Regions from separate parts of the Streptomyces sp. RG80 genome, predicted to be linked through region 3. Evidence: riboswitches for the same ligand, from Rfam matches in the RefSeq annotation. Region 3 holds a riboswitch; each other region holds the start of a gene.
What was found. Region 3 has a riboswitch for cobalamin ahead of metE (5-methyltetrahydropteroyltriglutamate--homocysteine S-methyltransferase). Riboswitches for the same ligand answer to the same signal wherever they lie in the genome.
Positions count from the first base shown of each region.

Region 1: another riboswitch for cobalamin. It lies ahead of ABKA17_RS32675 (cobalamin biosynthesis protein); the one in region 3 lies ahead of metE (5-methyltetrahydropteroyltriglutamate--homocysteine S-methyltransferase).
Region 2: another riboswitch for cobalamin. It lies ahead of ABKA17_RS26495 (SCO2321 family membrane protein); the one in region 3 lies ahead of metE (5-methyltetrahydropteroyltriglutamate--homocysteine S-methyltransferase).
Region 4: another riboswitch for cobalamin. It lies ahead of ABKA17_RS03325 (ribonucleoside-diphosphate reductase subunit alpha); the one in region 3 lies ahead of metE (5-methyltetrahydropteroyltriglutamate--homocysteine S-methyltransferase).

Region 1 is NZ_JBEAAJ010000010.1:75,144-78,690, forward strand. Features, by position in the region: gene ABKA17_RS32665 (inorganic phosphate transporter) at 1-1,140, shown strand, start outside; gene ABKA17_RS32670 (hypothetical protein) at 1,175-1,396, shown strand; cobalamin riboswitch at 1,532-1,672, shown strand; gene ABKA17_RS32675 (cobalamin biosynthesis protein) at 1,774-2,715, shown strand; gene ABKA17_RS32680 (cobyric acid synthase) at 2,712-3,547, shown strand, end outside.
Region 2 is NZ_JBEAAJ010000007.1:599,764-603,310, reverse strand. Features, by position in the region: gene ABKA17_RS26510 (Strvi_7410 family MBL fold metallo-hydrolase) at 1-727, shown strand, start outside; gene ABKA17_RS26505 (nuclear transport factor 2 family protein) at 823-1,287, shown strand; gene ABKA17_RS26500 (phosphotransferase) at 1,314-1,955, opposite strand; cobalamin riboswitch at 2,011-2,142, shown strand; gene ABKA17_RS26495 (SCO2321 family membrane protein) at 2,258-3,493, shown strand; gene ABKA17_RS26490 (SCO2322 family protein) at 3,490-3,547, shown strand, end outside.
Region 3 is NZ_JBEAAJ010000006.1:168,535-172,081, reverse strand. Features, by position in the region: gene ABKA17_RS21595 (DUF485 domain-containing protein) at 1-68, opposite strand, end outside; gene ABKA17_RS21590 (carbonic anhydrase) at 587-1,312, shown strand; cobalamin riboswitch at 1,423-1,646, shown strand; gene metE (5-methyltetrahydropteroyltriglutamate--homocysteine S-methyltransferase) at 1,803-3,547, shown strand, end outside.
Region 4 is NZ_JBEAAJ010000001.1:719,938-723,484, forward strand. Features, by position in the region: gene ABKA17_RS03325 (ribonucleoside-diphosphate reductase subunit alpha) at 1-2,032, opposite strand, end outside; cobalamin riboswitch at 2,156-2,296, opposite strand; gene ABKA17_RS03330 (GNAT family N-acetyltransferase) at 2,359-2,865, opposite strand; gene mctP (monocarboxylate uptake permease MctP) at 2,939-3,547, opposite strand, start outside.

The DNA.
Region 1 (3,547 bases), on a different contig from region 3:
GGTGCACTCAAGCCCAAGGTCGCGGTGGCCATGTCCGCCGTGCTGAACCTTGTGGGCGCCTTTCTCTCCGTGGAGGTCGCCAACACGATCTCCAAGGGTCTCGTCGACGAAAGCGGCATACGTCCTGAGGTGATCTTCGCGGCCCTGGTGGGCGCGATCCTCTGGAACCTGCTGACCTGGCTGGTCGGACTCCCCTCCAGCTCGTCCCACGCCCTCATGGGCGGTCTGATCGGCGCCACCATCGCCTCGGCCGGCATGGGTGCCGTCCACGGCGACGTGCTTGTCACCAAGGTCCTCATCCCGGCGATCGCGGCCCCGCTGGTCGCGGGCCTGGCCGCACTCCTCGCCACGCGGCTGTCCTACACCCTGGGCAAGAAGGCCGACGGCAAGGCATCCGCCAAGGGCTTCCGGGCCGGGCAGATCGCCTCCGCCGGTCTGGTCTCGCTGGCCCACGGCACGAACGACGCGCAGAAGACGATGGGCATCATCACCCTCGCCCTGGTCGCGGGCGGCGCCGTCGCCCCCGACTCCGACCCGCCCACCTGGGTCATCCTCTCCGCGGGTCTCGCCATCGCGCTCGGCACCTACCTCGGCGGCTGGCGCATCATCCGCACGATGGGCAAGGGCCTGACCGACCTCCAGCCGCAGCAGGGCTTCGCCGCTCAGACCTCCGCGGCCACGGTCATCCTGGCCTCCTCGCACCTCGGCTTCTCCCTCTCCACCACGCACTCGGTCTCCGGTGCGGTGATGGGCGCGGGTCTCGGCCGCAAGGGCGGCGTGGTGCGCTGGTCCACGGCGACGCGGATGTTCGTGGCATGGGGCCTGACGCTCCCGGCCGCGGCCCTGGTGGGCGCGCTCGCGGAGTCCGTGTGCGACCTCGGCGACTGGGGCACCGCCCTCGTCGCGGTCTTCCTCATCGGCTCCAGCGCGGCGATCTGGAAGATCTCGCGCCGCGAGGTCATCGACCACACGAACGTCAACGACCACGACGAGGAGCCGGCCGGTGTGGTCACCACGGCGATCGCCGCGGTCACCCCGCCCCCCGCGGGCACGGTGACCGAGGACCTCACCGCCACGATCCCCGCCCCGGCCCCGATCGCTCCCGCGGAGCCCGCCGCTCCGCCGGCCGCCGCCGTCTGAGCCGCCTGCACCCAGGAACGAAGGAAGCACCCGCATGGAAATCGACTGGGCAGCACTGGGCTCCGTCTTCGGCGTCAGCCTCGTGGTCACCGTGGCCCTCGTGGCCCTGTTCACCCTCGGCATCATGGGCCTCTCCCGCCAGGAGCGGGCGACGGCCCAGGGCGACTCGGCGGCCCTCGCGGTCACCGGCGCCTACGCCTGCTTCGCGGCCTGCGCGGCGGCGGTGGCGTACGGGATCTATCTGATCGTCGCCTGACCTAGCTCGACAGGACACCTCGTGGGGTGCGAGACGGATCTCCGTCCCGCACCCCACGTCGTCTGTGACGGCGATGACCGCCCGCATGTGGGCCTCAGCACACTCTCCCGTCGCAGGTCAACGGCAAGTTGACGGCCCTTCCGGGCCCATGGTGGACTGCCGGGGCCATGTACGACGGCATGGAGAGGAAGCCGGTGGAAGTCCGGCGCGGTCCCGCCACTGTCACCGGGGTAGGTAGCCCCGGGAGCCAGGAACTCTCGTCGTCGGTCTCGTCGAACCAGGGCGTGGACACCCTGAGTGAGGACATATCGCCATGCTCGCCTGCCGTTTGAGGTACCGCCACAGGTCGCTGCCCGACCCCACGGCCGGCTGAGCCGATGCGTGCCGATCGCGTCTTCGCGTACGGCGCCGCCGCCGGACTCCTCGGTGACCTGCTGCTCGGTGATCCACGCCGGGGGCATCCGGTCGCCGCGTTCGGACGGGCCGCGGCCGCCGTGGAACGGGTGTTGTGGCGGGACCACCGCGGGTGGGGCGCGCTGCACACCGTCGTGTGCGCCGGGGGCGCCCTCGCGCTCGGGGCCGTGGCGGAGAACGCCGTACGCCCGTCCCGTACCGCTTCCGTCGCCCTGACCGGTGTCGCCACCTGGGCCGTCGTCGGGGGGACTTCGCTCGCGCGCGAGGCCCGGGTCATCGGGCGGGCCCTGGAGGCCGGGGACGTCGAGGCCGCGCGGGAGCGGCTGCCGCATCTGTGCGGGCGGGATCCGCAGGCCCTCGACGCCGACGGGATCGCCCGGGCCGTGGTCGAGTCCGTCGCCGAGAACACCTCCGATGCCGTCGTGGGCTCCCTGGTGTGGGGGGCCGTCGCGGGCGTGCCCGGGCTGCTCGGGTTCCGGGCCGTCAACACGCTGGACGCCATGGTCGGGCACAAGTCCCCCAGATACCGGCGCTACGGCTGGGCCTCCGCCCGGCTGGACGACGTCGCCGGATGGCCGGGGGCGCGGCTCACCGCCGTACTCGCGACCGTGGCCGGTGGGGATCCGCGCGGTGCCGTACGAGCCTGGCGTGCCGACGCCGGCCGGCATCCGAGCCCCAACGCCGGGCCCGTGGAGGCCTCGTTCGCGGGGGCCCTCGGGGTGCGGTTGGGCGGGACGTTGTCGTACGCGGGGCGGGTGGAGCACCGGCCCGTGCTGAATGGGGAGGGGCGTTCCGTGGAGGTCCAGGACATCGAGCGGGCCGTACGGCTGTCGCGCCGGGTCGGGTTGCTCGCGCTCGGCGTCGGTGTCGCCGCACGGGTCGCCCTCAAGGGGCGTGCCTCATGAGCGGCGGTGGGCTGCTCGTCGCCGGCACCACCTCCGACGCGGGCAAGAGTGTCGTCACCGCCGGGATCTGCCGGTGGCTGGTGCGACAGGGGGTCAAGGTCGCGCCGTTCAAGGCGCAGAACATGTCCCTCAATTCGTTCGTGACCCGCGAGGGCGCCGAGATCGGACGGGCGCAGGCCATGCAGGCGCAGGCCTGCCGTGTCGAGCCGACCGCGCTGATGAATCCCGTGCTGCTCAAGCCCGGTGGCGAGCAGAGCAGTCAGGTCGTGCTGCTCGGGAAGCCGGTGGGCGAGCTGAGCGCGCGCGGCTACCACGGGGGACGACAGCAGCAGTTGCTCGGCACCGTGCTGGAGTGTCTCGCCGAACTGCGGGGCACGTATGACGCGGTGATCTGTGAGGGGGCGGGCAGTCCGGCGGAGATCAACCTCCGGCGGACCGACATCGTGAACATGGGGATCGCCCGGAACGCCGGGCTTCCCGTGCTCGTCGTCGGCGACATCGACCGCGGTGGCGTCTTCGCCTCCTTCTTCGGGACTGTCGCCCTGCTCTCGGAAGAGGACCAGGCGCTCGTCGCCGGGTTCCTCGTCAACAAGTTCCGGGGGGATGTCTCGCTGCTCGAACCCGGGCTCGACATGCTCCACGGGCTCACCGGACGACACACCTACGGCGTCCTGCCCTTCCGGCACGGGCTCGGGATCGACGAGGAGGACGGGCTGCGGGTCTCCCTGCGCGGGACGGTCCGGGAGTCCGACACGGCCCCGCCCGTCGGGGAGGACGTGCTGCGCGTCGCCGTCTGTGCGATCCCGCTCATGTCCAACTTCACCGACGTCGA
Region 2 (3,547 bases), on a different contig from region 3:
CTCGGCGATCGTCGCCCGGACCCGCGACACCGACTCCTCCCGCTGGCTGGCGTACATGTCGGCCAAGCTCACGGCGGCCGGCGCCCCCGAGGAACATGTGGCGCCTCTGCGCGGCGCCCGCCCCCGCCGGCTCCCCGGCTTCTCCCCCGCACTCCCCGACCGCGAGATCGTCCCCGGCGAACTCCTCGACCTCCCCGGCCGCCGCCTGCGCGCGATCTGGACGCCGGGCCACACCCCGGGCCATGTCTGCCTGCACCTGGAGGAGGAACACCCGGCCCGACTCCCGGGCCACGGGCGCCTGTTCTCCGGGGACCACGTGCTCCCCGAGATCACCCCGCACATCGGCCTCTACGAGGACCCCGACGACGCCACCGTCACCGACCCGCTCGGCGACTACCTCGACTCCCTCGAACGCGTCGGCCGTCTCGCCCCCGCGGAGATCCTCCCGGCCCATCAGCACACCTTCACCGACGCGGCCGCCCGGGTGAGGGAGTTGCTCGCACATCACGAGGAGCGGCTGACGGACCTGCTGGGCCTGCTCGCGTCGCCGCTGACCCCGTGGCAGCTCGCCGAGCGCATGGAGTGGAACCGGCCCTGGGACCAAATCCCTTACGGGTCAAGGAACATCGCCGTCTCGGAGGCCGAGGCCCATCTGCGGCGGCTGGTCAAGCTGGGGCGGGCGGAGGCGGTGGCGGGGAGCGAGCCGGTGACGTACGTGGCGGTGTAGCGGTCCGGCGGTCCAGCGGTGTAGATGTCCAGCCGTGTGGCGGTCCAGCCGTGTAATCGGTCGCCCCGGCCGTCCCATGGCTGCTACACAGGATCATGGACCCCATCGAGCGACTCCTCGCCGAGCGCGCCTGCGAGCGTCTCATCGTCGACTTCGTCCGCCGGCTCGACCTCGGCGAACCCGGCTCCGTCGCCGAGCTGTTCACCGCGGACGGCAGCTGGGAGTGGCCGGTGGACGGGCGGCGGTTCGCGGGGCGGGCGGCGCTGCGGGAGTACTTCGGCTCGCGTCCCGAGGACCGGCTCTCGCGGCGGGTGATGACGAACATCCTGGTCACCGTGGCGACTTCGGACACGGCGACCGCGACCTCGTACTTCACGACGTACCGCGTCGACGGCCACGACGGCGGCCCGACCCCGATCCCCTCGGGCCCGCCCGTCCAGGTCGGGCACTACGAGGACGCCTTCCGCAGATCGGCCGACGGGACCTGGCTGCTGGCGTCGCGGGTCCTGCATCTGCCGTTCGGTGGGCCCACACCGCAGGCGTCCGGGGCGAGCGCGTAGTCAAGGCACCACACGGCCCGCTCGGGTCACAGCAGGGAGCGGATCAACTCCTCGGCCTGTCCCAGGAGTTCGGTCTCGCGCCGGCTCATCGTCGGGTTCGCCGCCCGTCGTCGCCGTGCCTCCGACAGGCCCTCCTCCGTCATGGGGGAGGCGTCCGCGAGCAGCCCGGTCAGCATCGCCCTGGCCGGTTCGGCGATCGGTTCGTCGCCGACGGCGACCTGGGCGAGGATCACGGCCGACATGCCCCAGTCGAGACCCGGGTCGCCCTCCTCGGCGTTGGCCCAGTCGATGACGTAGGGGCCGTCGGGGGTCAGCATCACGTTGTCCGGATGCAGGTCCAGGTGCACCACTCGGCCCGGCACCGCGTGCAGCCGCCGCAGCAGCCCGGCGACCACCTCACCCGCCTCCCGCGCGCCGATCCGTCCGGCACCGAACGCCGCCAGCATCGTCGGCCCGTGCAGCCGTTCCATCACCAGCTCGGTCCGCGTGGAGTCCGCGATCCGCACCCGCGGCACCGGATACCCGTGCCCGCGCACCCGCTCCATGACGGCCGCCTCGGCGAGCGCGTCCCCGTACCCGTCCCGGGCCCGCCGCAGCACCCACGCCTCGTCGATCTCGTACACGTCGGACGCCCGCCCCGAGCCGATGAGTCTCCCCGTGATCTCCATGTGCCCGAAACTACCGCCGCTCACAGGCGGCCCTCAGCCGCTCCGCTACGGCCCGGTACAGTGGCCGGGTCGTCATCACACCCGTACGGGGGGAAGCCGGTGCAATTCCGGCGCTGACCCGCAACCGTGAGCCGTCTCCTCCGGGAGCCGGCGAGCCGGATCGCCCCGTGCGGACTCGTTGACCGGCTCACGCGCATCGGCAACCGGCCGGTGCGCGGCACCGTCGAGGTCTACGGAGCCGAGCCGCCCGGGGTCGTCCCGTGCTGCCCGGCTCCCCCCGCAGGGAGAGGCATCCGCCGATCATGAACGTCCGCCGCAGTGCCGCGGTCCTGGCCGCCAGCGTAGTGATCGGCACGGCCGCGCCGGCCGTGGCCGCGAGTCCCTCACCGTCGCCTTCGGTGGTGATCCCGGAGGGGTTGTACGGGAGCGGGGACCCCACGTACGACGGGGTGTGGCGGCAGTCGCAGACGCTGCTCGCGCAGCTGGAGCAGGACGTGGTCCCCGCCGACGAGGCCGTGGACTGGCTGGCCGGCCAGCAGTGCGCGAACGGGGCCTTCCCCGCCTTCCGCGCGGACACCACCAAGCCCTGTGACGCCAAGGTCGTCGTCGACACCAACAACACGGCCGCCGCCGTCCAGGCCCTCGAGGCGACCGGCGGCCACGAGGACGCGTCCGGCAAGGCGATCGCCTGGCTGAAGTCCGTGCAGAACAAGGACGGCGGCTGGGGCTACACGCCGGGCGGGCCGAGCGACGCGAACTCCACGTCCGTGGTGATCGGCGCGCTGACGGCCGCCGGTCAGAAGGTCACGGCGGTCGAGAAGAACGGCCGGACGCCGTACGACGCCCTGCTGAAGCTCGCGCTCCCCTGTACCGGGGACGGCGCGGGCGCCTTCGCCTTCCAGCCCGACAAGAAGGGCGGGCTCGCCGCCAACGCCGACGCGACGGCGGCCGCGGTGCTCGGCGCGCTCGGCGAGCAGCAGACGAACGTCCACGCCGACGACGACAAGGCCGCGGCCTCCTGCGAGAAGCCCGGCGACGCCGAGCAGGCCGCGCACAACGGCGCCTCCTACCTCGCCAGGACCATGGCGAAGGACAAGCACCTCACGTCGGCCATGCCCGGATCCGAGGACCAGCCCGACTACGGCAACACCGCGGACGCGGTCGTCGCCCTCGCGGCCACCGACTTCCACACCGAGGCCACCGCGTCCGGCCGCTGGCTGGCGGCCAACGCCCTGAAGTGGGCCGAGCAGAGCGGTCCGGCCGCCTACGCGCAGCTCGTCCTCGCCGCCCAGGCCGCCGGTCTGAACCCGCGCGACTTCGGCGGCCAGGACCTCGTGGCCCTCCTGAACGCCACCGGCCCGAAGCCGGAGCAGGTGCCAACCGCGAACGAGAGCCGGGCCCCGGAGGCGGACGACGAGGCGGCGGCGGAGAAGGACGACGAGGGCGTCAGCGTCTGGTGGATCGTCGGCGTCGGACTCGTGGCCGGCATCGGCGTCGGCTTCCTGATCAGCGGCCGCAACAAGAAGCGGCAGCCGTGATCCGCCGAGTCCTCGCACCGCTCCTGGCCGCGCTGGTCCTCCTGACCGGCGCCG
Region 3 (3,547 bases):
GCCTTCACGCCGAATTGCCGATGGGTACGACGGAGTGTCCGATATGCGGGATCGTGCGCCACCGGCATATGTTCCGCTGGGCCGTGGGGAGTTTCGGAGTACGGCGGCGGCGCGCCGAACGGCGTGGAGTGCCGTGACACAATGCACCTTCTTCGCTGCTTTGCGCGGAGGCAGGCCAGAGCCAAGCTCTGTGCAGACTTCGTGGGGGATTTGTGAATCAGAAATTCGCGTGATTCGAAAATTTCGCGACGCGGTCGGGACCGGGATTCTCGCAGCGTGCCCGTTGAACTATCAACGGGATGAACGGGGTGGATCCGCGCCGTGACTCATTCGCACGCCAAGGCTTGCGCGCGAGCTCCCCCACAGCCTGCGAAAAGCCCCTTCCCGGGAATAGGTCTGCACCTTCTCCCCCGCCAGGTTGTCTCAAACGCACCGCACAGCCGGGCGAGCGCGGACCGCGTCCCCATCAAGGACGGCCCTGGAGATGACCAAGATCCGCCCAGCAACTCGTCACGTTTCCCCCTCGCTTCACCATGGTTCGGTAACGAGAGGGATCCGCACCGGACTCGGTCATACGTTCGTCTCCGTGAACTCTCAAGACACCCCCGACAGAGCCGGGCGCCGCGCACTCCTGCGCGCCGGGCTCACCGGCGCCGCGGCGATCGGCGCCGGCCTCACCCTCGGCGCCGGCCCCGCCTCCGCGACCCCCCTCGGCAGCCGTCCCCGTCCCGGCACCCCGGGCGAGGCCCTGCGCGAACTGGCGGCGGGCAACCTGCGCTGGCGCACCTACCGCGAGCGTCATCCGGACGAATCACCGGCCGTGCGACAGAGCCTGACGACGGCTCAGCACCCCTTCGCCCTCGTCCTCGGGTGCATCGACTCCCGCGTTCCCCCGGAGCTCGTCTTCGACCAGGGTCTCGGCGACCTGATGACCGTCCGCAGCGGCGGCGAGGTGCTGGACGAGGCCGTGCTCGGCAGCGTCGCCTACGGGGTGCTCGAACTCGACATCCCCCTGGTGCTGGTCCTCGGACACCAGTCCTGCGGTGCCGTGAAGGCCGCCGTCGAGACCGACATCTCCGGTGCGCAACTGCCGGCCCACATCCAGTATCTGGCCGACCAGATACGCCCCAACATCGACCGCACCAAGGACGGCGCCGCCCGCGTCGACGCCACCATCGACGCCAACGTCCGCGCGATCCGCTCCCGCATAGCCGCCGAGCCGGACCTCGCCGCGAAGGTGGCCACCGGTGAACTCGCGGTCGTCGGCGCCCGCTACGAGCTGACCACCCAGCTCGTGCACCGCCTGTCCTGATCCTCGGCCCACAGGCGCCGCCGGTGAACTCACCGGCGGCGCCCGCGCGTTCGCCCGCGCGCACCCCGCACCTCACGTCGATCGCCTTGGCCCTCGCCCCCTTCGCCTGTATAGGCTGACCCCGCAGCTGGTTCGCCCTGCCCGCCAGGCAGGCGCGTCGCAAGAGGGAACCCGGTGGGAATCCGGGACTGCCCCGCAGCGGTGAGCGGGAACGACCGCCGTCATACGCACTGGATCCGGTGAAGCGGGTCCGGGAAGCGACGGCCAGTAGGTGCCTCGTACGTCACGAGGTGTGCCCGCGAGTCCGAAGACCTGCCACTGCCCGCGTACGACGGACTCGTGCGCGGAGATCCCGGTGACCTCGAGGGCGGGTCGGCGAACACTCCAGGCAGGCACGGTTTTCAGTGCACTCGCCCGGGAGTGCCGTTCACCTTCGCGTTCTCCCCTCGCCGGGGTCGTCCGACGAGAACAGCTCGCGAAGGAGAGTTCCGTGACCACCGACTCCACGGCCGTGGCAGCGCGCGCCACCGTCTACGGCTACCCCCGCCAGGGCCCGGACCGGGAACTGAAGAAGGCGATCGAGGGCTACTGGAAGGGCCGCGTCAGCGCCGAAGCCCTCCACCGCACCGCCGCCGATCTACGCCGGTCGAACTGGCGGGAGCTGGCCGAGGCCGGTCTCCACGAGGTGCCGACCGGGGACTTCTCGTACTACGACCACGTCCTGGACACCACCGTCATGGTCGGCGCGGTCCCCGCGCGCCACCGCGCGGCCGTCGAAGCGGACCCGCTGGACGGCTACTTCGCCATGGCCCGCGGCGGTCAGGACGTGGCGCCGCTGGAGATGACGAAGTGGTTCGACACCAACTACCACTATCTGGTCCCCGAGTTGGGCCCCGACACGGTGTTCGCCGCGGACGCCTCGAAGCAGGTCGGTGAGGTACGCGAGGCCCTCGCGCTCGGTCTGGCCGCCCGGCCCGTCCTGGTCGGCCCGGTCACTTACCTGCTGCTGGCCAAGCCCGCGCCCGGTGTCCCCGCCGACTTCGACCCGCTCACCCTCCTCGACCGGCTGCTGCCCGTCTACGCCGACGTCCTCGCCGACCTGCGGGCCGCCGGCGCCGAGTGGGTGCAGCTGGACGAGCCCGCCCTCGTCCAGGACCGGACCCCGGCCGAGCTGAACGCCGCCGCCCGCGCCTACCGTGAACTCGGCGCACCGACCGACCGGCCGAAGCTGCTGGTGGCCTCCTACTTCGACCGGCTCGGGCCGGCCCTGCCCGTCCTGGCCAAGGCACCCGTCGACGGACTCGCCCTGGACTTCACCGGCCCGGCCGCCGCCAACCTCGACGACCTCGCCGCCGTGGGCGGGCTGCCGGGCAAGCGGCTGGTCGCGGGCGTGGTCGACGGACGCAACATCTGGATCAACGACCTCGGGACGTCACTGGCCACGCTGGGCACCCTGCTCGGGCTCGCCGACCGGGTCGACGTGGCTGCCTCCTGCTCCCTGCTGCACGTCCCGCTCGACGTGACGGCCGAGCGCGACATCGCCCCGCAGATCGCCCGCTGGCTCGCCTTCGCCCGCCAGAAGACGTCCGAGACCGTCACCCTGGCGCGCGGCCTGACCCACGGCACCGCCACGATCGCCGCCGAACTCTCCGCGAACCGCGCCGACCTGGCGTCCCGCGCGGCCTCCCCGATCACCCACGACGCGGCCGTGCGCGCCCGGACGGCAGCCGTCACCGAAGCCGACACGCGCCGGCCACAGCCCTACGCCGATCGGGCCCCGGCCCAGCGCGCCCATCTGTCGCTCCCGCCGTTGCCCACCACGACCATCGGATCCTTCCCGCAGACCGGCGAACTGCGCACCGCACGGGCCGACTTGAAGGGCGGCCGGATCGACACGGCGGCCTACGAGGCGCGTATCGAGGCCGAGATCCGCGAGGTGATCTCCTTCCAGGAGAAGACCGGCCTCGACGTCCTCGTGCACGGCGAGCCCGAACGCAACGACATGGTCCAGTACTTCGCCGAGCAGCTCACCGGCTACCTCGCCACCCGGCACGGCTGGGTCCAGTCCTACGGCACCCGTTACGTCCGCCCGCCGATCCTCGCCGGCGACATCTCGCGCCCCGAGGCGATGACGGTCCGCTGGACGACGTACGCCCAGTCCCTCACCGACCGGCCGGTCAAGGGCATGCTCACCGGTCCGGTCACCATGCTCGCCTGGTCCTTCGTCCGTGACGA
Region 4 (3,547 bases), on a different contig from region 3:
GCGGGACCCAGGTGAAGCCCTGCACCGAGCCGTTGGACTCGCGCAGCGCCTCCCGGGTCTGCGCGTCCCAGACGCCGAGCTTCTTCAGCTCGGCCACCAGGTAGGAGTTGACCTGGAGGAACTCGCCGGACAGCGTCTCGCGCTTGAAGAGGTTCGAGACCTGCGGCTCGATGCACTCGTAGACGCCGGCGATCGAGGCGATGGTCGCGGTGGGGGCGATGGCGAGGAGGAGGCTGTTGCGCATGCCGACCGTCGCGATCCGCTCGCGCAGTGCCGCCCAGCGCTCCGGCCAGGTCAGTTCGACGCCGTAGTGGTCGGGGTGCAGGACGCCCCGCGCGGTGCGGGTCTTCTCCCAGGCCGGCAGCGGACCGTTGCGCTCGGCGAGGTCGGCGGAGGCCTCGTACGCGGCGAGCATGATGCGCTCGGCGATCCGCGTGGAGAGGGCCTTGGCCTCGGGCGAGTCGAAGGGCAGGCGCAGCTTGAAGAAGACGTCCTGGAGGCCCATCGCGCCCAGGCCCACCGGGCGCCAGCGGGAGTTGGAACGGCCCGCCTGCTCGGTCGGGTAGAAGTTGATGTCGACGACCCGGTCCAGGAAGGTGACGGCCGTGCGGACGGTCTCGTCCAGCCGCTCCCAGTCGATCTCCTGACCGACCACGAACGCGCCCAGGTTCACCGAGCCCAGGTTGCAGACCGCCGTCTCCCCGTCGTCGGTCACCTCCAGGATCTCCGTGCACAGGTTGGACGAGTGGACGACATGGCCCGCCTCGGCCGTCTGGTTGGCGGTGCGGTTGGCGGCGTCCTTGAAGGTCATCCAGCCGTTGCCGGTCTGCGCGAGGGTGCGCATCATGCGGCCGTAGAGGTCACGGGCCGGGATGGTCTTCCTGGCGAGGCCGTTCGCCTCCGCCTTGCGGTACGCCGCGTCGAACTCCTCGCCCCACAGGTCGACCAGCTCGGGCACGTCGGCGGGGGAGAAGAGGGACCACTCGGCGTCGGCGTTCACGCGGCGCATGAACTCGTCCGGGATCCAGTGCGCGAGGTTCAGGTTGTGCGTACGCCGGGCGTCCTCACCGGTGTTGTCCCGCAGCTCCAGGAACTCCTCGATGTCGGAGTGCCAGGTCTCCAGGTAGACCGCGGCCGCGCCCTTGCGCCGGCCGCCCTGGTTCACGGCGGCCACCGAGGCGTCGAGGGTCTTCAGGAACGGGACGATGCCGTTGGAGTGCCCGTTGGTGCCGCGGATGAGGGAGCCGCGAGAACGAATCCTGCTGTACGACAGTCCGATGCCACCGGCGTGCTTCGACAGCCGTGCCACCTGGTGGTAGCGGTCGTAGATGGAGTCCAGCTCGTCGAGCGGGGAGTCGAGGAGGTAGCAGGACGACATCTGGGGGTGCCGGGTGCCGGAGTTGAAGAGGGTGGGGGAGGACGGGAGGTAGTCGAGGCGGCTCATGAGCCCGTAGAGCGCGGCGACTTCGTCCACCGAACGGCTGGTGTCGTCCTCGGCGAGGCCGGACGCCACGCGCAGCATGAAGTGCTGGGGTGTCTCGATGACCTGGCGGGTGATCGGGTGCCGGAGCAGATAGCGGCTGTGCAGGGTGCGCAGGCCGAAGTAGCCGAAGCGGTCGTCGCCGGCCGGGTCGATCAGCGCGTCGAGGCGGGCCGCGTGCACGCGTACGAACTCCGCCGTGCGGTCGGCGACCAGGCCCTCGCGGTGGCCGACCGCGACCGACTCGGTGAACGTCGTGACGCCCTGGGAGGCGGCCTCGGCGGCGATGCTGATGGTCAGCAGCCTGGCGGCCAGCCGGGAGTAGGCCGGGTCCTCGGAGATCAGACCGGCGGCCGCCTCGGTCGCCAGTTCGCGCAGCTCCGACTCGTCGGCCCGTGCGGACCGGCCGCGCAGCGCGGCGGCGGCGACCCGTCCGGGGTCGGCGTCGGGGAGGTCGGCGGTCAGCTCGGTCAGGGTCCGCAGCAGCGCGGTTCCGGGACCGTCGGTCTCCAGCTGGGTCACTGAAGCCGGGTCGGCTGGCGCGATGGTCACGTGGGGCTCTCCCTCGCTCGGCACGGGGCCTTGCGGAGGGCAGGGGGCAGCACGAGCGCACGGGGCGTCGCGTCCACCGGCCCACTCCACGAGGCCCGGACGTCATGGCACCCGGGCCACGGCGGCCTGGGCACACTGTCGACAGGTCCTCGGACTGACTCTCACGTGCGCGGACAAATACGTCTATGCGCGCATGAGTACACCGTTGCGGGACAGTTCCGGATTCGCACCGGATTCCCCTGCGGCGACAGCGAGCATGAGCATACATCTTGTGCCGGGTTCGGGTGGCACCCCCAGATGTAGTGTCGAGGTGACTTCGGAGCGTGTCAGAACGTCAACTCATAGGTGACGAGAGTGAAGTCGTCGCCCTCGATCGGCCGCCAGTCGCGCTCGGGGGCGCGGACGAAGCCGAGGCGCTCGTAGATGCGGTGGGCGGCGTGCATGACCGGCTGGGTCGACAGCACCACGCCGGTGCAGTCCTCGGTGGCCCTGGCGCGGTCGAGGCAGGCGCGTACGAGGGCCTCCCCGGCGCCTCTGCCGCGGGCCGCCCGGGCGACGGCGAGCATGCGGATCTCGGCCTCGCCGGGGCGGGCGAGGTTGGTCATGAGACCGCCGGCCGAGCCGACGTAGGTGACGGTGCCGACGGGCTCGCCGCCGAGGAGTGCCACGAGGACCTCGGCCGCGGCCGCGCGCTTGGCCACGTCCCTCAACTCGCCGAGGTACCAGTCGCTCTCGCCGAAGGCGAGGAGGTCGTCCAGGAGGTAGGCCTGGGCCGTGATCTCGCCGATGGTGGCGTATTCGGTCGGGTCCGCCGCCCGGATCTCGATGTCCATGAGGGCGAGTGTGCCCGACCGGCACGACGACGGGCCGCCGGATTTCCCGACGGCCCGTTGGTCACCGCAACCCTCAGTGCGAAGTGCCCGCCGTCGCCGGCGGCAGCTCCACCTCGACGCCCGGGTCGCCCGCGTCCGCCGTGTAGTCCTCGGGCTTGGTCTCGTCGACGCCCTCGGGGGCCTTGGCCGCCCGCAGGACGAACGTGAGGACCACCGTGACGACGACGTTGAGGACGAAGGCCGTCAGGCCGATGTAGCCGATCTCGCCGATGCCCGGGATCTCCTTCGACGAGCCGCCGAAGTGCTTCTGGGTCGGGGAGGCCACACCGTACGCGGCGAGCGTGCCGTAGAGCATGCCGACCGCCCAGCCGCCGAGCAGTGCCCAGCGGTGGAACCAGCGGGTGAACAGGCCGCCGACCAGGGCCGGGAAGGTCTGGAGGATCCAGATGCCGCCCAGGAGCTGGAAGTTGATGGCGACCGTCTTGTCCATGGTGAGGACGAAGACCAGCGCGCCCACCTTCACCAGCAGCGAGACCAGCTTGGAGATCTTGGTCTCCTGCTGGGGCGTCGCGTCCGGCTTGATGAAGTCCTTGTAGATGTTGCGGGTGAAGAGGTTCGCGGCCGCGATGGACATGATGGCCGCCGGCACCAGCGCGCCGATGCCGATCGCCGCGAAGGCCAC